2 regions of the Vallitalea pronyensis genome follow, and region 1 is predicted to be linked to the other one. Evidence: a T-box and tRNA genes for the amino acid it is inferred to sense, from the RefSeq annotation. Region 1 holds a T-box; the other holds one or more tRNA genes.

Region 1 (10,556 bases):
AAGTTTCCTTGACGCATATGAAAACGTTTCTATTTCATATGCTAAATTCAGAGGACTTTCCTATAAGAATAAAAAAGTGTGCCAAAGACACACATTTTTTAAGGAGCTAGGAAAGCAAACCTTTACAGGCGCTTTCCTATTGTTAGTACATTGACTAACGTAGTTTCCATGGTGTGTTACCACCACGAAGTAAGGTTGAAAGGATATTGTTGTCAAGAGATTTTACTCTCCTGATCTATATAGAGAACTTACAGCGCATGTCCATAAGCTCAATATACCAAGTTTATTCAGCTTCTTGCTCACCAAAGTATTTCTCATAAAGTGCATCGTACTCGCCACTTTCTTGCAGCTCTTGGATCACTTGATTAATCGTATCCAATAATGCGTCATCTTCTTTATTGACAGCAATGGCATAGGCTTCTTTGGTTAATTCTTCTTCTAGAATCATCACTTTATCATTCTTACTGACAAATTTCTCAGCTGGTTTTTGATCAATAACCACTGCATCCAACTTACCATTAGCTAAATCCATAACCGCTGCAAATCCAGCATCATAAGATTCAACCGTGGCGTCAGCAATCTCTTTTGCTTCCATTTCACCTGTTGTTCCCAGTTGAACACCTATCTTTTTACCTTCTAAATCTGCTTTACCCTTAACGGCATCACTATCTTTCTTAACAATAATGACTTGTGACGCTTCAAAATAATCTTGTGAAAAATTAACGGACTTTGCTCGCTCTTCTGTATTGGTCATACCTGCAGCAATAAAATCAATCTTTTTCGTTTGCAGTGCTGCAATAAGACCCGAAAATTGCATGTTCTCTATTTTAAGCTCTAGTCCTAACTTCTCAGCTATTTTTTTAGCTATATCCACATCAAATCCAGTAACTTCCCCACCAGCTATGTATTCAAAAGGAGGAAACTCTGCATTCGTACCCATCACGATAAATTGCTTGTCTTCATCTACAGGTTTATCTGCATCTTCTTTATCGTCTTCCTCACTATCCACTGTACCATCTTCCGAATCTTTTGTTGAATCCCCATCAGCTGCCGCATCTACTTCTTGGTTTTCATTTATGTCCTTAGAAGCCTCCTTGGCTTGACCACAACCAATTAGCCCCATGGTTATCACCATCATTAAAAATAAACACATTAATTTCTTCATCTTACATACATCCTTTCCCTAATTCCATGTTGTTTTTATATTTATACACAACATTGTATATTTACTAATGAACAAGCATAATTATACATTATAATGAATAAAAATGCAAGCACTAATTATTTTTTTCTAAGTTTTTTACTCTCACTTACTAAATCCACCTATAACCTAGTAGCTAGGGGATGCATACCATAACGTCGTGATTTTTAAAAGAGTCTTAGAAAAACTTGGTGAGTGAAAGAGGTATTTCCGTTAAAAAGCTTACTTGTCTGACTGTAAGGAGTTAGTAAGCTTTAGGAAATACCTCTGAAACAAACCTTAGTTTTTCTTAGGCTCTTTTAATCTGAACGACGTTATGGTATGCATCCCCTAGCTACGGTCGTCTTGTACTCCACACAAAATAGCATTTCCCCCATCCCAATAGCTTCATATGTGAATGATATTACATGAGCAATGGCTGTGAAAGAATCATAAAAAAGTATCGTAATATACACATACAAGACATCCGTAGCTAGATGGATAACGTCAATCCGTTCAGGTTAAATAATGGAAGAAATGCTAAACTCACTCCAAGTTAAATGCCTAAAACTTAAAACTCGCTAACGCTCTAACAATTAAGTTTCTTTACGGCATTCAACTTTCCATTCGCTAAGTATTTCTAACCATTATTTAAACATCACGGATTGACGTTATCCATCTAGCTACTAGGTAAGTGAGGGGCTAGGGGTATAAATATATGGTATAAACTTATTATTAATATGTCTAAATTAGTCAGCACTTATGGCATGAGGTTCTAGTTGAAAATAAACTCACTGGTTAATGAGGTTATGTATAAAACAGATTTGCAAAAAGCTTTATCTAAGAATAAACTTCGAATTATTAGAGATCAAACATTATAAATTATAAGCTATATACAAGCAAAGGGTTAAGCTATAGCTTAACCCTTTGCATACATTATTTGTATTAATCATCGTATGTTACTGCCTTAATTTTACATCCAACATGGTCTCAAGACCATTTAATATCTTGTGCATGGTTTTACTGATTTCTTTTTCCTTTAACGTACGATCCGAAGCTCTAAACGTTAAGGCAAAGGCTAAGGACTTATAACCTTCCTCTATCTGTCCACCTGTATACACATCAAACAACTTGATGCTTTCTAATGTCTTACCTCCACGTTGCTTAATAATGGCTTCAATTTGACCAACTAACACGTCATCTTTAGCAATTAAAGCAATATCACGGTTGATAGCAGGGTATTTTGCAAGTGCAGTGTATGAACGTTCAAGTCTGGACTTTTTCACAAGTATAGGCATATCAATGACAGCAACATATACACGAGTGTCCATATCGTAATTATCCGTTACATCAGGATGAACTTCTCCTATTAAACCTAAGTTCTTTGTATTAAGGGTAATCTTAGCTTGACGACCTGGATGTAGATAAGGTACTTCTGTCTGTGGTTCATAACTAAAACCATCTGTGATACCCACACGCTCTAAAAGCGTTTCAATCACACCTTTTACATCATAGAAGTCGACTCCCCCATACATACCAATGGTTAATTGTAAACGTTCATCTGGAAGTTCTGTCAGTGTATCATCTTGTGGTAAATACACATAAGCTAATTCATAGAGATAAGCACTTTCGTTACGACGATTGTAGTTGGTGGATAACGCTGTAAGCATACCATTCATGGTTGTGGTACGCATCATGCTAAAATCTTCTCCCAATGGATTAGAAATCTTCACTGCATGACGTAATGGATGCTCTTCATCTAATTTTAACTTATCAAACACCTTTGGACTTTCAAAAGAATAGGTCATGGCTTCATGAATACCACAATTCTCCATGACGTTTCTTGTGATGTCTTCAATCTTTTGCTTATAGTTTTTCTTACCTACTGTTGGTGTTCCAGTCGAAAGGGTAGCAGGTATATTGTTATAACCATAAAAACGAGCAACTTCTTCCGCTAGATCCGCTTCCCTTTCAATATCGGGTCTAAAGGTAGGTACAGTGACCTTTCTAGCCTCACGGTCAACAACTAATTCTATTTTTTCAAATATGTCTACCATGGTACTTTCATTAATATCCGTTCCAAGTAAACGGTTAATATTCTCTGGATTATAGGCTACTTCAATTGATTCTCTTTTGTGAGGATACACATCTACTATACCAGATACCACATCACCAACACCTAACATATTGATAAGCCTACAAGCTCTATTCATGGCATCTTCTATATTATTAGGGTCTAAGTATTTTTCAAATTTAGTGGATGCATCCGATCGTAAACCTAACTTTCTAGATGTGAAACGGATATTTGTACCATCAAAATTAGCTGCTTCTAATAGCAGTGTTGTTGTTTCTTCTGTGACTTTTGTATGTTCACCACCCATGATACCTGCAATACCTACTGGGTTCTTTTCATCTGCTATCACAAGCATGGAGGCATCAAGTTCATGTTCTTCTCCATCAAGGGTCATGGCCTTCTCACCATCCACTGCACGTCTAACGATGATTTTGCCGCCTACTAGTTTGGATAAATCATAGGCATGCATGGGTTGACCAAGTTCTAACATAACAAAATTAGTAATGTCCACAATGTTATTAATGGGTTTTACACCACATGATAAAAGTTTTTTCTTCATCCAGCTTGGTGAAGGACCAATTTTCACATTTTGCACAATACGACCTGCAAAACGTGCACATAGGTCATCATCCTGAATGGAAATATCAATATGGTCTGCTGCATTGCCAGCAATTTCGTCCACCTTCGTTTCTGGATAATGAAATGGTAGATCAAACGTAGCTGCTGCTTCTCGTGCTATACCCACAATACTGAAACAATCTGGACGGTTCGATGTGATTTCATATTCTACCACAACATCATCTAGTCCAAAAAGAGGCTTAACATCCATACCAAGCTCATGAGGTTCATTAAAAATATAGATACCATCCTCTGGGGCCTCTGGAAAATCCTCTGATGATAACCCCAATTCTTCTATGGAACACATCATACCATTGGATTCAATGCCTCTAAGTTTGCCTTTTTTTATCTTGATACCACCAGGTAAGTTAGAACCACATAGCGCAATAGGTACATAGTCTTCCTGATTAATATTATTAGCACCTGTCACAATCTGAATAGGCGCTTCCTGTCCAACATCCACTTGTGTGACCACAAGCTTATCTGCATCAGGATGCCTCTCTATCTTTAATATTTTACCAACGACAATACCACTGATCTCCTGACCTAATTCTTCATAACGTTCTACTTTGGAGCCTGACATGGTCATACTGTCTGTAAATGTTTTCATATCACAATCTATATTCACGTAGTCTTTCAACCACTGCATAGGTACATTCATGCTTTACACCTTCCTTATCATTATAATGAATGTTACAATTACTCTCTTTCACTATGTTGGAGCTAATGATGAGCTCCACATTCTAATCCATCATACTTCGCTAAAATTGAGATAAAAACCTTACGTCATTTTCATAAAAGAGACGGATGTCATTCACACTGTATCTAAACATGGCAATTCTGTCAATTCCCATACCAAAAGCAAAACCACTGTACTCATTGGGATCAATGCCAGACATCTCTAAAACTCTTGGATGTACCATGCCGCAACCTAGTATCTCTACCCAACCTTCACCCTTGCATATTCGGCATCCTTCACCACCACAATTAAAACAGGATATATCCATTTCAGCACTAGGTTCTGTGAATTGGAAATGATGGGGTCTGAACCTGACCTTCACATCTTCACCGTATAACTCCGTTGCAAAGACAGCTAAAGCACCTTTTAGGTCAGCCATGGTAATGTTCTTATCAATGACTAATCCTTCTATTTGATTAAACACTGGTGAGTGGGTCGCATCTACTTCGTCAGAACGATACACGCGACCGGGAGCAATAATTTTAATGGGTGGTTTTTGATTCTCCATGGTGTGCACTTGCACGGAAGATGTTGCCGTTCTAAGGACAATATCTTTCGTAATATAGAAGGTATCTTGTTCATCTTTTGCAGGATGATTATCTGGAATGTTTAAGGCCTCAAAATTATAATAATCTGTTTCAACTTCAGGTCCGCCAACAATCTGATACCCCATACCAATAAAGATATCTTTTATATCATCAAGGACAATGTTCATTGGATGACGATGACCAAGAGTTTTTTTCTTAGCAGGCATGGTTACATCAATAACCTCTTCTGCTAATTGTTTCGCTCTTACTTTCTTTGCTAATTCACCTTTTGCTGCTTCTAACTTGTCTTCAATCATGCCACGTACTTCATTAGCTAATTGTCCTATAATAGGTCTTTCTTCATTAGACAAATCTTTCATACCTCTTAATACACTGGTTAGTTCACCTTTTTTACCCAAGTAATTAACACGAATGTCATTAAGAATTTTTAGATCAGACACGTCTTGAATTCTTTTTAAAGCTTCTTCTTTTATAGCTTGTAGTTTATCTTTCATGCTATGACTCCTTTCAAACCTTTTTTACGTACAATGATTATCACATCTATATAAGATGAATAAAGTATTCATTCACTGTCACAAGGTTGTATTGTGACCATATAAAAACAACAAAAAAACTCCATCCCTGTAAGGGACCGAGTATCGTCGGCGGTACCACCCTCATTCCATAACATCTAAGATATCCCTGTCATGGCTCTTGGAAGCTTAACGTGCTTAACGTTATTTCTTACTGGCTTATTACCTCATTCAGAAATACAGCTTAGGTGGGAAATTGGGCAATTATCTGAACTTAAAAGTGCTTGCAGCCTATGACACTTTCTCTCTATAAGAAAATAATTACTTACTGACACCGTCATTGCTTTTATTAATCACTATACAATTGATTATATTCTATCATATTCACTCCATGTGTCAAGGGTTAATTTAAAAGTTATAGTGATTAGCACTTGATGACCTGAAGAAAAATATAAACGAACTTAGACAATTTTATTAACCCTTCTGATACCGCATTTGGTTATTCGTATACGATTAAGATACGAATGATAGGTACAAAGTTTAAGTCCATAGGTAAAACCGAGTAACATTTCCCTTTATCGTAGGAATCTTACTCGGTTTTTTGAATACCTTATTATTTTTCTTTAGAGGGGATATGACTGCCATCTCATAAGCTTACAATCTCTTTATTTCCTCTAATATCGCTCTTATGAGCTTACCATTGTGTTTTACATATGTCGAATCAGAAAGCATATGTTCATGGTTTCCTATGCCTTCAACGACTTTAACAACACCTGTTGTTACCTTTTCCCAGTATCTTTCAGGATCTTCTACGATACTTTCATTTGATTTTAGCATATAGATATTGGCATGTATTGTTCCTTCATTGGTCATGGTTTGAAAATATGCCATGTATTTTTGTGTTTGATCCATTGCCTTTGATACAAAGAAATCCATGGTGGCAGCTGCTTCTTCATGCCCTTCATCACCTTGTATGAAATGTAAGAAGGCTTGTTCTAATTCTTCCTTCTTAAAAGCTGTTATTTCTTCCTTTGCATCAACCTGATGCCTTCTATAGGCATCTATCATAAGTATGTCTGAAACCTTTTTATGCCTCTTTTCTAGTTCCTTTGCTACTTCAAAGGCCACATTTCCCCCTGCTGAATAGCCCATTAGGACATAGGGTTCTTCGTCAGATATGCTCATGATGAAGTCCGCGTATTGCTTAATCTTGTCTTCATCCTCAATATAGTCAAAGCTATATAATGAATGGGAATCCATATATTTTGCAAGATGTTTAAAGGCAATAGCGCTTCCAATAATAGGTGGAAATGCAAATATGGTTTTATTTCGTTTCTCATTTAATAAAATACAGTTATTGTCATTTTTTAAGATAGCGTCTCGCTCTAAATGCGTTATGAGCTTACCAATCGCCTTGATTGTGGGAGTTTTAAATATCTCCATGAGTGGTATGTCTACCTTAAAGTGTCGATAGATGCTTGAAATAATCGCTCCTGCCTTTAGCGAGTGTCCCCCAAGTTCAAAGAAGTTATCGTTTATGCCTACTTTATCTACCTTAAGGACTTCCTCCCATAGCTTTACAAGTCTTGCTTCGACTTCATTGGTGGGCTCAGTATACGCAGCTCCTGTGTGTATACTACCATCTGCTTCTGGCAGGGCTTTTCTGTCTATCTTACCATTTGGAGTAAGGGGCATGGTGTCGAGCTCCACATAACATGACGGTATCATATAATCCAGCAGTTCCTTGGAGAGGTACTCTCTTAGTTCCTGTGCCTTCACTTCATTTTTCACGACGATATAGCCGCACAGGTACTTATTACTGCTCTCATCTTCTTTTGCCACTACCACAGCTTCTTTTATTTCTTCGTGTTTCAAAAGCTGAGCTTCTATCTCCCCTAGCTCTATTCTATATCCCCTTATTTTTACCTGTTCATCCACTCTTCCTAGGAATTCTATGTTGCCATTAGGCAGCCATCTTGCCAGATCTCCTGTCTTATACATTCTTTCTCCTGGTATGAATGGATTGTTTACAAACTTCTCCTTTGTTAGCTCTGGTCTGTTTAGGTATCCCCTTGCTACACCTTCTCCACTGATACACAGTTCTCCTGGCACGCCTATTGGCAGCGCTTTATGCTCTTTATTTAATATGTATACTTTTGTATTGCCTATGGGTTGACCAATGCTTAATTGGGATAATTCCTTATCCACATCACTATCCTTTACCAGTAATTGAATGGCTGTAACAGTGGTTTCCGTTGGTCCATACGCATTATAAAAGTCAACGGTTTTATACCATTTTTTTGCTAAATCTATGGAACATATATCGCCACCTGAAACTACCCGTTTTAAGCTATAGCTTTTATGGCTTATGATCTTATCCAAAAAGACCGGCACAGAATCTATATGGGTTACTTTGTGATCGGCTATATATGCCTCAAATTTATGGGGATCTAAAATCCTTTCCTTATCAATTAATACTAACGATGCGCCACTAAACAACGTCATAAATGTTTGCTCTACGGAAGGATCCGAACAGATAGATGAGAATTGTAATATGTTATCCTGTTCATCTATCTTGAATGCTTCCTTTTGAGAAGTCGTAAGGTTGATAACGCTTCTATGCTCTATCATGACGCCTTTAGGCTTTCCAGTTGAGCCTGATGTATAGATGATATAGGCTAAGCTTTTTGAGTGATTTACCTTGACTACGTTTGACGCTGCTCCCCTATATAAGTTTTTATCATAGACATCTATCCTATGGCAGCCTGCCTCAATCCCTTTTGCAATATCTCTTCCTGTCAGAAGTAGTTTTACACCACTGTCTTTTATCATGTATTGGATTCTACTGTTAGGATATTCCGGATCTATTGGCAGATATACGCCTCCTGCCTTTAGAATACCCATGATACCTATAATCATCTCTACTGTAGGTTCTACCATGATGCCTACTATGCTGTCTGCCTTTACGCCCTTTTCCCTCAGCATTCTTGCAAGCTGGTTTGCCCTTTGATTTAACGCCATATAGGTCAGCTGCTTATCCTCAAAGACGACGGCTATATTATCAGGAGTCCTTTCCACCTGCTCTTCAAATAACTCTTGTATGGTCTTATCCCTTGGATAGTCTACTTTTGTATCATTAAAATCATATAGTATCTGCTCTTTTTCTTGGTGTGACATCATACCTATTTCTGAAAGTTTCACTTCCATATTTTCAGCTATTTCGTTTAAAATATTTCTATAGTGCTCTGCAAACCTTTCTAGTGTTGCCTTTCTAAATAGCCTTGTACTGTATTCAAGATCAAAGTATACCTTCCCATCTCTTTCCTCTCCACTTAATGTCATGTCAAACTGTGATATGTTGTTTTCCATAGGGTATGGCTTAAAGATCAGGCCTTGAATCTCTATAGCCATACTTCCTGTATTCTGAAGCACAAACATGGTATCAAATAGTGGATTTCTACTCATATCTCTTTTTAGGTCAAGTCTTTCTACCAGCTCTTCAAAGGGATAATCCTGATTTTCATATGCTCTCAGAGCATTTTCCTTTACTTCTCTAAGAAACGCTTTAAAGCTCTTGTCTCCCCTTGGCTTATTTCTCATGGCAAGGGTATTGACAAACATGCCTATGATATGCTCTAGGTCTGCATGGGGTCTTCCTGCTATTGGTGAGCCAACCACCATATCTTCTTGGCCTGTATATTTATAGAGCAGAGTATTGTATGCTGCTAGAAGCACCATATACAGGGTTGTCTCAGTTTCCTTAGCCATTTTTTCCAGCTTACCCCTCAGCTTTTCTCCTATCTCAAATGCTATATGGTCTCCTTCAAAGCTTTGTACGAGTGGTCTCGGATAATCAGTGGGCATATTAAGCACTGGTACTTCTTCTCTAAACTTATTTATCCAGTATTCTTCCTGCTTCTTCATGTCATCTGATTTTAACAGCTGATTTTGCCACGTGGAATAATCTTTATAGTGTACTTTAAGCTTCTTAGGCTTCTTTCCTTCATAAAGCTGTGTAAATTCTCTTATAAGTATGTTCATTGATACCCCATCCGATATAATATGATGCATGTCAAAGAGCATTATATGCTTGTTTTTTTGTACTTTTAATAAGCCCAACCTTAAAAGTGGCGCCTTCGATAAGTCAAATGCCTTTATAAAATGCTTTATTCTCTTATCTATTTCTGCCTCATTTACTTCTTCATAATCTATTGTAAATTCAGCTTCCTTATGTACCATCTGCACCGGCTCGCCATCTACTATTTCAAAGGAAGTACGAAGAGATTCATGTCGCCTTATGGCTTCCTGAAATGCTTCTTCCAGCTTGTCTTTATCAAGGCTTCCCTCTATCGCCATTACGCACGGCATATTATAGCTTGTCTGTACTCCTTCAAGCTGATTTAATACATATAGTCTTCTTTGTGCCGACGATAGTTCATAATAGGCTTGCTTCTCCACGGGCTCTATTGAGGCATATATGCTTTCTTCTCTGTTCTTTATACATATGGCTAGTTCTTTTATGGTTGGCTTTTTGAACACTTCCCTAAGTGGTACTTCTACATTAAATGCTTTATGGATTTTTAATACAAGGGAAGTGGCCTTTAATGAATGTCCGCCTCGTTCAAAGAAGTTATCCTTTATGCCTATTTTTTCAAGACCAAGCTCTTCCTGCCATATCTCTGCCAATCTTACCTCTGTTTTATTTCTTGGAGCCACATAAGCTACACCTGTATTCATATCGCCATCTGGCTCAGGTAGTACCTTTCTATCTATCTTTCCGCTTGTTGTAAGTGGCATCTTGTCAAGCTCTACGTAGCTTGTAGGTATCATATAGTCCGGTAACTCCTTAGCTAGGTGCTTTCTTAACGCCTGTACTTTCAGTTCA
Region 2 (10,556 bases), 2.2 Mb from region 1:
CCTTTGTAAATTCAGAGAATTGTTTTGTATAACTTAACAATCTCAAACAAAGAAGACGGTAGTCTATAAAATACAATTGCCAGATTAGTCTGGTCAGAATAAACTTTTTAACATGAGAGTTTGATCCTGGCTCAGGATGAACGCTGGCGGCGTGCTTAACACATGCAAGTCGAGCGAGAAACTTGAGGATGACCCTTCGGGTGATTCCTTAAGTGGACAGCGGCGGACGGGTGAGTAACGCGTGGGTAACCTGCCCTATGCAGGGGGATAACGCACTGAAAAGTGCGCTAATACCGCATAAGACCACAGGATCACATGATCGAGTGGTAAAAACTCCGGTGGCATAGGATGGACCCGCGTCTGATTAGCTAGTAGGTGAGGTAACGGCTCACCTAGGCGACGATCAGTAGCCGACCTGAGAGGGTGATCGGCCACATTGGGACTGAGACACGGCCCAAACTCCTACGGGAGGCAGCAGTGGGGAATATTGCACAATGGGGGAAACCCTGATGCAGCGACGCCGCGTGAAGGAAGAAGGTTTTCGGATCGTAAACTTCTATCAGCAGGGAAGATAGTGACAGTACCTGACTAAGAAGCCCCGGCTAACTACGTGCCAGCAGCCGCGGTAATACGTAGGGGGCAAGCGTTATCCGGATTTACTGGGTGTAAAGGGTGCGTAGGCGGCGGAGTAAGTCAGATGTGAAAGCCCCAGGCTCAACCTGGGGACTGCATTTGAAACTGCTTTGCTAGAGTGCAGGAGAGGAAAGTGGAATTCCTAGTGTAGCGGTGAAATGCGTAGATATTAGGAGGAACACCAGTGGCGAAGGCGACTTTCTGGACTGTAACTGACGCTGAGGCACGAAAGCGTGGGGAGCGAACAGGATTAGATACCCTGGTAGTCCACGCCGTAAACGATGAATGCTAGGTGTCGGGGGTCGAACCTCGGTGCCGCAGCAAACGCATTAAGCATTCCACCTGGGGAGTACGATCGCAAGATTGAAACTCAAAGGAATTGACGGGGGCCCGCACAAGCGGTGGAGCATGTGGTTTAATTCGAAGCAACGCGAAGAACCTTACCAAATCTTGACATCCTTCTGACCGTTCCTTAATCGGAACTTTCCTTCGGGACAGAAGAGACAGGTGGTGCATGGTTGTCGTCAGCTCGTGTCGTGAGATGTTGGGTTAAGTCCCGCAACGAGCGCAACCCTTATCTTTAGTAGCCAGCAAGTAAAGTTGGGGACTCTAGAGAGACTGCCGGGGACAACTCGGAGGAAGGTGGGGATGACGTCAAATCATCATGCCCCTTATGATTTGGGCTACACACGTGCTACAATGGTAGTGACAAAGGGAAGCGAAGTGGTGACATGGAGCCAACCCCAAAAAAGCTATCCCAGTTCGGATTGTAGTCTGCAACTCGACTACATGAAGTTGGAATCGCTAGTAATCGCGAATCAGCATGTCGCGGTGAATACGTTCCCGGGCCTTGTACACACCGCCCGTCACACCACGGGAGTTGGAAGCGCCCGAAGCCAGTGACCAAACCTTTATGGATGGAGCTGTCGAAGGTGAAGCCGATGACTGGGGTGAAGTCGTAACAAGGTAGCCGTATCGGAAGGTGCGGCTGGATCACCTCCTTTCTAAGGAAGATCGTTAAAGCCGAGGCTTTAAACGATAAGTAGAATTGCATGGAATAAGTAAAGCATAGCCGAGGTGTTATTACGTGTTAATAACATTTGTTTCACTGTTGAGTATTCAAGGGAAAAACAACATATACCGTTTATTCTAAGAATAGAAGAGATTTCTGGTGGTGATGCGTCTATGGGACATACCCGTTCTCATACCGAACACGATGGTCAAGCCACAGACGGCCGATGGTACTTGGTTGGAGACGACCTGGGAGAGTAGGTGGCTGCCAGATTGCCAATAGTTTTCAAGGCTTTACTTAACAAAGAAAAGGCTAAGAAAACTTTAAAAAAGTGCTTGACATAGGGCAAGTGACTATGATAATATAGCCTAGCGCTTAAATCAAGCCAAAGAAAAGTTATAAAAAAGCAATCGTTTTGCATACGCAAAGCCGATGCTTATCGAACATTGAAAACTTCACATTGAAAAGATATTTAACAAAGAAGAAGTCATTCTTTCAGGAGATAACTTCTAAGGAAAGAACCTTTTGTCATGCCATAAAATGTATGCAAAAGATTTATCCATTGTTAAATACTGACATCAAATGATAATCAATTATCCTATGATTTAAAAGAAAGCACTTGTTTTGCATACGCAAAGCAATGCTTAAAAGAACCAAGAGTAACCAAGAACAAGCTACGTATCCTATTGTCAACAATAGGAGCATACAAATAACTTGTAAATCTTAGCTCTTAGTGCGATCAATGCATGCTTGATTGGAAGGTTGTTATACCTTGTTTATAAGAATCTTACGAGAAAAGCTGTTAATGGCAATGACATGTTCAATTCGTTCATCTAAGCCTTACAATTCTTCAAGAACCACGAAGAAATGTAAGACTAAGAAACACGAAGATGAACAAGTCATATGAGGTCAAGCTAATAAGAGCAAAGGGTGGATGCCTTGGCACTAGGAGCCGATGAAGGACGTGATAAGCTGCGAAAAGCTTCGGGGAGGCGCAAATAGCCATCGATCCGGAGATATCCGAATGGGGAAACCTGACTGGGAAAAGCCCAGTTACTGCATGGTGAATACATAGCCATGTAGGGGGAACTCGGGGAACTGAAACATCTAAGTACCCGAAGGAGGAGAAAGAAAAATCGATTCCCTAAGTAGCGGCGAGCGAAAAGGGAAGAGCCCAAACCTAAGAACTTAGTTCTTAGGGGTTGAGGACCGCAGAATGTATCTCGACGTTTAACCGAATGGTTTTGGGAAAGCCAACCAAAGAAGGTGAAAGTCCAGTAGGTGAAAGACCGAGAGAGCAGGCGGTATCCAGAGTAGCACGGGACACGAGAAACCCTGTGTGAAGCTGGGGGGACCACCCCCCAAGGCTAAATACTCCCTAGTGACCGATAGCGTATAGTACTGTGAAGGAACGGTGAAAAGAACCCCGGGAGGGGAGTGAAAAAGAACCTGAAACCCTTTGTTTACAAGCAGTCGAAGCTCGTATATAAATCAGAGCGACGGCGTACTTTTTGTAGAACGGTCCGGCGAGTTACGTATAACTGGCAAGGTTAAAGACTAAAGGTCTGGAGCCGAAGGGAAGCCAAGTCTTAATAGGGCGTTAAGTCAGAGTACGTAGACCCGAAACCGGGTGACCTACCCATGGTCAGGATGAAGTTACCGTAAAAGGTAATGGAGGTCCGAACCCACACGTGTTGAAAAACGTGGGGATGAACTGTGGGTAGCGGAGAAATTCCAATCGAACCCGGAGATAGCTGGTTCTCCTCGAAATAGCTTTAGGGCTAGCCTTGATGGAGTCTAATGGAGGTAGAGCACTGAATTGTCTAGGGGGCCGCGAGGCTTACCAAAACATATCAAACTCCGAATGCCATATAGATGCTCATCAGGAGTCAGACTGCGCGAGATAAGTTGGGTAGTCAAAAGGGAAAGAGCCCAGACCACCAGCTAAGGTCCCAAAGTACATGTTAAGTGGAAAAGGATGTGAGATTTCGAAGACAACTAGGATGTTGGCTTAGAAGCAGCCATACATTCAAAGAGTGCGTAATAGCTCACTAGTCGAGAGATCTTGCGCCGAAAATGTCCGGGGCTAAAACATGACACCGAAGCTGTGGATTGATAGTAATATCAGTGGTAGAGGAGCATTCTTAACTGGGACGAAGCTGTACTGTAAGGAGCAGTGGACTGTTAAGAAGAGAGAATGCCGGAATGAGTAGCGAGAGAGAAGTGAGAATCTTCTCGGCCGAATATCTAAGGTTTCCAGAGTAAAGCTGATCTTCTCTGGGTAAGTCGGGACCTAAGGCGAGGGCGAAAGCCGTAGTCGATGGACAACAGGTTGAAATTCCTGTACCGCATGCAAACAGAACTGTGGGGACACAGGAGGATAGGAAAAACGGGGAATGGAAAAACCCGTTCAAGTACAAAGGATAGGAAGACAGGCAAATCCGTCATCCGTTTCTGAAGTACGATGAGGACCGAAATATAAGTAGGGAAGTTTCTGAATCCAAACTGTCGAGAAAAGCCGCTATTGTTTTGTATGTGCCCGTACCGTAAACCGACACAGGTAGATGAGGAGAGAATCCTAAGGCCGACGGGAGAAGCGTTGTTAAGGAACTCGGCAAAATGACTCCGTAACTTAGGGATAAGGAGTGCCTCTTTAGAGAGGCCGCAGAGAATAGGCCCAAGCGACTGTTTAGCAAAAACACAGGTCTCTGCAAAACCGAAAGGTGAAGTATAGGGGCTGACGCCTGCCCGGTGCTGGAAGGTTAAGAGGAGGGGTTAGCGTAAGCGAAGCTCTGAATTTAAGCCCCAGTAAACGGCGGCCGTAACTATAACGGTCCTAAGGTAGCGAAATTCCTTGTCGGGTAAGTTCCGACCCGCACGAAAGGCGTAACGATTTGGGCACTGTCTCGACAACGCGCCCGGTGAAATTGTAGTACCGGTGAAGATGCCGGTTACCCGCGACAGGACGGAAAGACCCCGTGGAGCTTTACTCCAGCTTGATACTGGGATTCGGTATTACATGTACAGGATAGGAGGGAGACGTAGAAGCAAGGACGCCAGTCTTTGTGGAGTCGCTGTTGGGATACCTCCCTTGTAGTACTGGATTTCTAACCTAGCACCCTAAACGGGTGTGGGGACAATGTCAGGTGGGGAGTTTGACTGGGGCGGTCGCCTCCGAAAAGGTATCGGAGGCGCTCAAAGGTCATCTCAGAATGGTTGGAAACCATTCGCAGAGTGCAAAGGCATAAGATGGCTTGACTGTGACACCGACGGGTGGAGCAGGTACGAAAGTAGGACTTAGTGATCCGGTGGTATGAAAGTGGGATTGCCATCGCTCAACGGATAAAAGCTACCCCGGGGATAACAGGCTTATCACTCCCAAGAGTTCACATCGACGGAGTGGTTTGGCACCTCGATGTCGGCTCATCGCATCCTGGAGCTGTAGCAGGTTCCAAGGGTTGGGCTGTTCGCCCATTAAAGCGGTACGCGAGCTGGGTTCAGAACGTCGTGAGACAGTTCGGTCCCTATCCGTCGTGGGCGCAGGATATTTGAGAGGAGCTGTCCTTAGTACGAGAGGACCGGGATGGACGAACCGCTGGTGTATCTGTTGTATTACCAAGTGCATAGCAGAGTAGCCAAGTTTGGAAGGGATAAACGCTGAAGGCATCTAAGCGTGAAGCCCCCCTCAAGATAAGATATCCCATACCGTAAGGTAGTAAGACCCCTTGAAGACGACAAGGTTGATAGGTCGGAGGTGTAAGCATGGTAACATGTTCAGCTGACCGATACTAATAGGTCGAGGGCTTGACCTAGCTATGATTTAGCTAAGGGTTAAGATGTATAAGTTATAAGTAAGTACTTGTTTTGGTAATAATGGATAAATGAACGATTATATAATGATGTGCATGTATTTTCAATGTGTTGTTTTGAATGTTTGATCATTCTGAGGCCCAGTGGTTCAGTTGGTTAGAACGCCGGCCTGTCACGCCGGAGGTCGAGGGTTCGAGTCCCTTCTGGGTCGTTGGTCGAAAGACTTATGGCAATACAATTTCATTCCCAGGGCGCATAGCTCAGCTGGGAGAGCACCTGCCTTACAAGCAGGGGGTCACAGGTTCGAGCCCTGTTGCGCCCACTAAATCAAATTCTATTCCTTACACGGATAGAATTTTATATAGCACGGCAATCGTGCGTAATGCCGACGTGGCTCAATTGGCAGAGCAGCTGACTTGTAATCAGCAGGTTATCGGTTCAAGTCCGATCGTCGGCTTGGTAACATGGAGGGGTTCCCGAGTGGCCAAAGGGGGCAGACTGTAAATCTGTTGGCACCGCCTTCGAAGGTTCGAATCCTTCTCCCTCCATTTAAGAATTGGCTTTGCTTAAGCAAAACAATTTCTTACCATTAAAGCTTTTTTAATGGCTTTGAATAAGCAAAACATAATGTTTGATAGTTGCTTTATGGTAACAAACAATGTCTTACATGCGTTTCATAATATCGCGGAGTGGAGCAGTCTGGTAGCTCGTCGGGCTCATAACCCGAAGGTCAGAGGTTCAAATCCTCTCTCCGCAACCAATTATGCCCAGATAGCTCAGTCGGTAGAGCAGAGGACTGAAAATCCTCGTGTCGGTGGTTCGATTCCGCCTCTGGGCACCATCAAAAAGAATACAAGGTAGTCATTTAAGCCTATGGCTTAAGTGGTACACATGGGTCACTAGCTCAGTCGGCTAGAGCACTGGACTTTTAATCCAGGTGTCCCGGGTTCGAGTCCCGGGTGACTCACTCTTAATCGTCTATTGGGTAGGCGATTTTTTAATATATAAAATAAATAGGGTTATATGCTATAATAAGGCTCGTAAAGATTAAGTAAAAGGATATATCCAAGAGAACAAGCCGTTAAGAATAGCTAAAGATGATGGTATGCGTTATTTAATCTTCTTTGTGGTACAGAATCTTATCCGTATGAAGGTTGAGTTAGTTTGCATAACAAACCATGTCTTTCTATGATAATGATTTATTAAGCTCTATGGAAATGGAGGTAGTGGAGAAATATGGATAGACCAACGTTGTACGAACAATTGTATCTTTATAAAAAAAACATTTACCCCATGCATATGCCAGGTCACAAATTAGGTCGATGTACCCACTTAAGTGAAGATGCCGCTATTGATGTAACAGAAGTAGAAGGCACAGATAATCTTCACCATCCTCATGGTATTTTATTAGAAGCCCAAGAAAAAGCTGCAAAGACATTTGGTGCGAAACGTACATTTTTTTTAGTGGGTGGTAGTACAAGCGGTATATTATCCGCTATATGGGCTGTATGTTGTCAAGGTGATAAGATCATCATGGCTAGAAATGCTCATAAATCGGTTTATAATGCGACTTTATTATGCCGGCTAACCCCTATCTATATTTATCCTCGTATGATACCAGAGAATGGATTAGCAGCAGGTTTAGACCCTCAACAACTGGAACAATTACTTAAGGATAATCCATCAGCAAAAATGGTGGTTATTACAAGTCCTAATTATGAAGGGTTGGTTTCCGATGTGAAAACAATCGCTAAGCTAGTACATGAGCATGGAAAACTATTGATGGTGGATGAAGCTCATGGTGCTCACTTTTCATTTCATGATGATTTTCCTGCATCAGTATTAGCATACGGTGCAGATATTGTTGTTCAAAGCACCCATAAAACACTACCTGCGTATACACAGAGTGCCATGCTCCACGTTGGCTCAGATAGGATTAATCTATCACGTTTACAAGAGGCTTTAGCCTTATTTCAGAGCAGCAGCCCCTCTTACATGCTGATGAATGGTTTAGACAGCTGTAGGGACCTTCTGGATCGTCAAGGGGATGTGTTATTTGAAAAATACGTTAAGGACTTAAAAACATGCCGAGAAAAATTAGTTTCAGAGCTTAACTGTCTTCAATTAGTGAATCAGGACGTCATAGGTGTTCACCATATTCATCATATGGACCTATCCAAACTTGTTATTGATTGTACAGTGGCAAATAAGACAGGTATAGAACTCAATCATCTTTTAAGAGAGCAATACAACATACAAGTGGAGTTAGCAGATAAAAATCATATCGTTGCTATGACATCTATATGCGATGATGAAGCCTCTTTAATGGCTTTTGCTCATGCATTAATAGAAATTGATAAAGGGTTGAAGAAAACTAGAAATACCCATGAACATTATGATATAATAGAAGATATTCAACAAGTATACATGCCATGGGATGCCTACACAATGCAAAAACGACGGGTATCTTTCATTGAATCTGTTGGTAAGGTCATTGGTGAGTTTATCATACCTTTTCCACCAGGTATTCCCCTTATTGTACCTGGAGAACGTATCAGTGAAGGTATCATACGGATTGTTGAACAATATAGGGACTTAGACATAATGGGGATGGCTGATAATACATGCCAAACCATTCAAATCATTGACGAGGTGTAATATGAAAGGACTATTTATTACCATAGAAGGCGCAGATGGATCTGGAAAGTCAACGCAAATTGAGAGGTTACGACGTTATCTAGAAGACAAGCAGTATGAAGTTGTTTTGACCAGAGAACCAGGAGGCACAGTGATTAGCGAAGCTATTCGTCATATCGTATTAAATAAAGACTATATGGAGATGTCAGATACAACAGAAGCGCTACTATATGCCGCTAGTCGGGCACAACATGTGGAACAATTTATTAAGCCATTACTCAGCCAAGGAAAAGTGGTTATCTGTGATCGTTTTGTTGATTCATCGGTTATCTATCAAGGTTATGCTAGAGGCTTAGGTATGGATGATATTGAAGAAATTAATCGTTATGCTACAGGGGGATTACAACCTGATCTCACCATCTTATTGGATATTGACGCAGAAGAAGGTCTTAAACGTAAGAAAGACCAGCAGGAATTAGACCGTCTTGAACTTCAAAAATTTGAATTTCATAAAAAAGTAAGTCAAGGGTATAAAAAGTTAGCCCAGAAACATCCAGAACGTATATATGCTATTGATGGGTTATTGCCAGTGGAATTAATCCATGAAGAAGTGGTGAATGTTATTGAGAAAAAGCTGAATGTAAATAACACATAAGATAACTTGAAAGATAGCCATAAATAAAAATCGATTTTTATCCGATAATATACATATACTAATAGCTAACAAGTATATGGTGCTCCATAGTAAAGGAATACTTCTGTCATTTGTTTACTAAGAGATACCAATGCTTCAGAAAGCGATATTATCGGTAAAAGCATATACTATTAATATAATTAATTTTAATGGGAGCGTGATAATATGAAACTTGTTATAGCTGTTATTCACGATGAAGACTCACATAGGTTAACGGAAAGATTAAATAAGGCAGGCTTTATGGCTACCAAATTAGCCAGTACAGGAGGTTTTCTTAAAACAGGAAATACAACCATCTTTGTTGGAACAGAAAAAGAAAAACTCGATGAAGTGCTGGATATTATTAAAAAAGAGTGTAAAACAAATAAGCAGATGTCTTTACTAAACCCACCTGTTGCAGGTATGCCAGACGGCTATTTACCTTATCCTATTGAAGTAACAGTAGGTGGTGCAACAGTTTTTGTACTGGATGTGGATCAATATCTCAAGATATAATGAATAAGGTTTACAATACATGAATGGGGGAGCATTTATGAAGATACGGTCGGTAAGTAGTCCTGAAAAGATCAGTGAGGTTACCCGAACAGAACAGAAGGATCATGAAGCATTTAAGTTTACTTTGTTAAGTAAAATTGATGAAGCATCCCTTCAAGATAGGCTGAAAATGATGATTGGTGATATTACGGACCAAGGTCAGAAAATCGCCAAACACATGGATGTAAAAGATTTAAAAAAATACCGGGAATTAATTAAGGAATTTGTGAACGAAGTGGTCACCCATTCCCATAAGTTTTCAAGAGAAAATTTCTTAGACCGACGAGGTAGACACCGGGTTTATGGTATTGTTAAACGGGTGGATAAACACGTTGATGAGTTAGCCCAAGCATTAATACAAGATGAGAAAAATAATCTGAAGATTTTAGGGCATGTGGATGAGATTCGAGGATTGTTATTAGATATTATCACTTAAAATAAAATCGTTCGTACGTAAAGGTATTTTCATTTTCATAGGGTATTTTAAAAGATAAACCATATGGTATGTTAAACGGACTCGCTGGATTTATTGCTTCTATTTATGATAAGAAATTGTTTTGTTGCACAGAGCGATGGATAGAAGCAATACTGCAAGGTTGTGATGACATATCATATGGTTTTTGTTATTCTTATAGGAAAGTCCTCTAAATTTAGCATATGAAATAGAAGCGTTTTCATATGTGTCAAGGAAACTTTCCTAATGCAACAACTTGCTTCGCAAGACACGACGTAGTCGCTTTGTTCTATTATTAGAAAGAAAAAGGTATATAAGTGTATAACTTTTAAAGAAAATGTGGATAAGTTTTTTAATTGATAACGGTTATGTGTATACTATTAGTTATGTTTATAGTATGAGTAACTAGTTGGCGGAGAAATAAAAGCTAAGGCCTCATGATGGATAATGAAATTTTATATAGATTAATCATAAAAAATATAATAAAATATGAATAAGGAAGATGAGAAGAAGCTATAGATAAGATGCAGTATCATGAATGTATGATTTGTATGAATAGATAAGGACCAGAAAGGTTATAGATAAGATGTATACATTTGAGGAAATTATAGGACAAGATAACATAAAGGAGCATGTACAGAGCGCTATTGGGACAGGTAAGATATCCCATGCTTATATTATCGATGGGGAGAAGGGAATGGGTAAGAAGTTATTAGCCAATACCTTTGCCAAGACCATTCAATGTGAGAAAAAGGGGATAACCCCTTGTAATGATTGTGTGT

What was found. A T-box is a leader RNA that pairs with one kind of tRNA and senses whether it is charged. The one in region 1 lies ahead of HZI73_RS18440 (phenylalanine--tRNA ligase subunit alpha), so its partner is inferred to be a tRNA-Phe.
Region 2: it has a tRNA-Phe gene. The T-box ahead of HZI73_RS18440 (phenylalanine--tRNA ligase subunit alpha) is inferred to sense a tRNA for this amino acid. The anticodon was not compared.

Annotation. Positions count from the first base shown of each region.
Region 1 covers NZ_CP058649.1:4,398,460-4,409,015, forward strand. The annotation lists gene HZI73_RS18430 (basic amino acid ABC transporter substrate-binding protein) at 284-1,165, opposite strand; gene pheT (phenylalanine--tRNA ligase subunit beta) at 2,140-4,533, opposite strand; gene HZI73_RS18440 (phenylalanine--tRNA ligase subunit alpha) at 4,634-5,653, opposite strand; T-box leader at 5,783-6,021, opposite strand; gene HZI73_RS18445 (non-ribosomal peptide synthetase) at 6,326-10,556, opposite strand, start outside.
Region 2 covers NZ_CP058649.1:378,150-388,705, reverse strand. The annotation lists rRNA gene HZI73_RS01655 (16S ribosomal RNA) at 109-1,637, shown strand; rRNA gene rrf (5S ribosomal RNA) at 1,801-1,918, shown strand; rRNA gene HZI73_RS01645 (23S ribosomal RNA) at 2,553-5,457, shown strand; tRNA gene HZI73_RS01640 (tRNA-Asp) at 5,593-5,666, shown strand; tRNA gene HZI73_RS01635 (tRNA-Val) at 5,705-5,777, shown strand; tRNA gene HZI73_RS01630 (tRNA-Thr) at 5,840-5,912, shown strand; tRNA gene HZI73_RS01625 (tRNA-Tyr) at 5,922-6,003, shown strand; tRNA gene HZI73_RS01620 (tRNA-Met) at 6,139-6,215, shown strand; tRNA gene HZI73_RS01615 (tRNA-Phe) at 6,221-6,296, shown strand; tRNA gene HZI73_RS01610 (tRNA-Lys) at 6,349-6,422, shown strand; gene HZI73_RS01605 (aminotransferase class I/II-fold pyridoxal phosphate-dependent enzyme) at 6,692-8,113, shown strand; gene tmk (dTMP kinase) at 8,115-8,747, shown strand; gene HZI73_RS01595 (cyclic-di-AMP receptor) at 8,952-9,281, shown strand; gene HZI73_RS01590 (YaaR family protein) at 9,319-9,756, shown strand; gene holB (DNA polymerase III subunit delta') at 10,361-10,556, shown strand, end outside.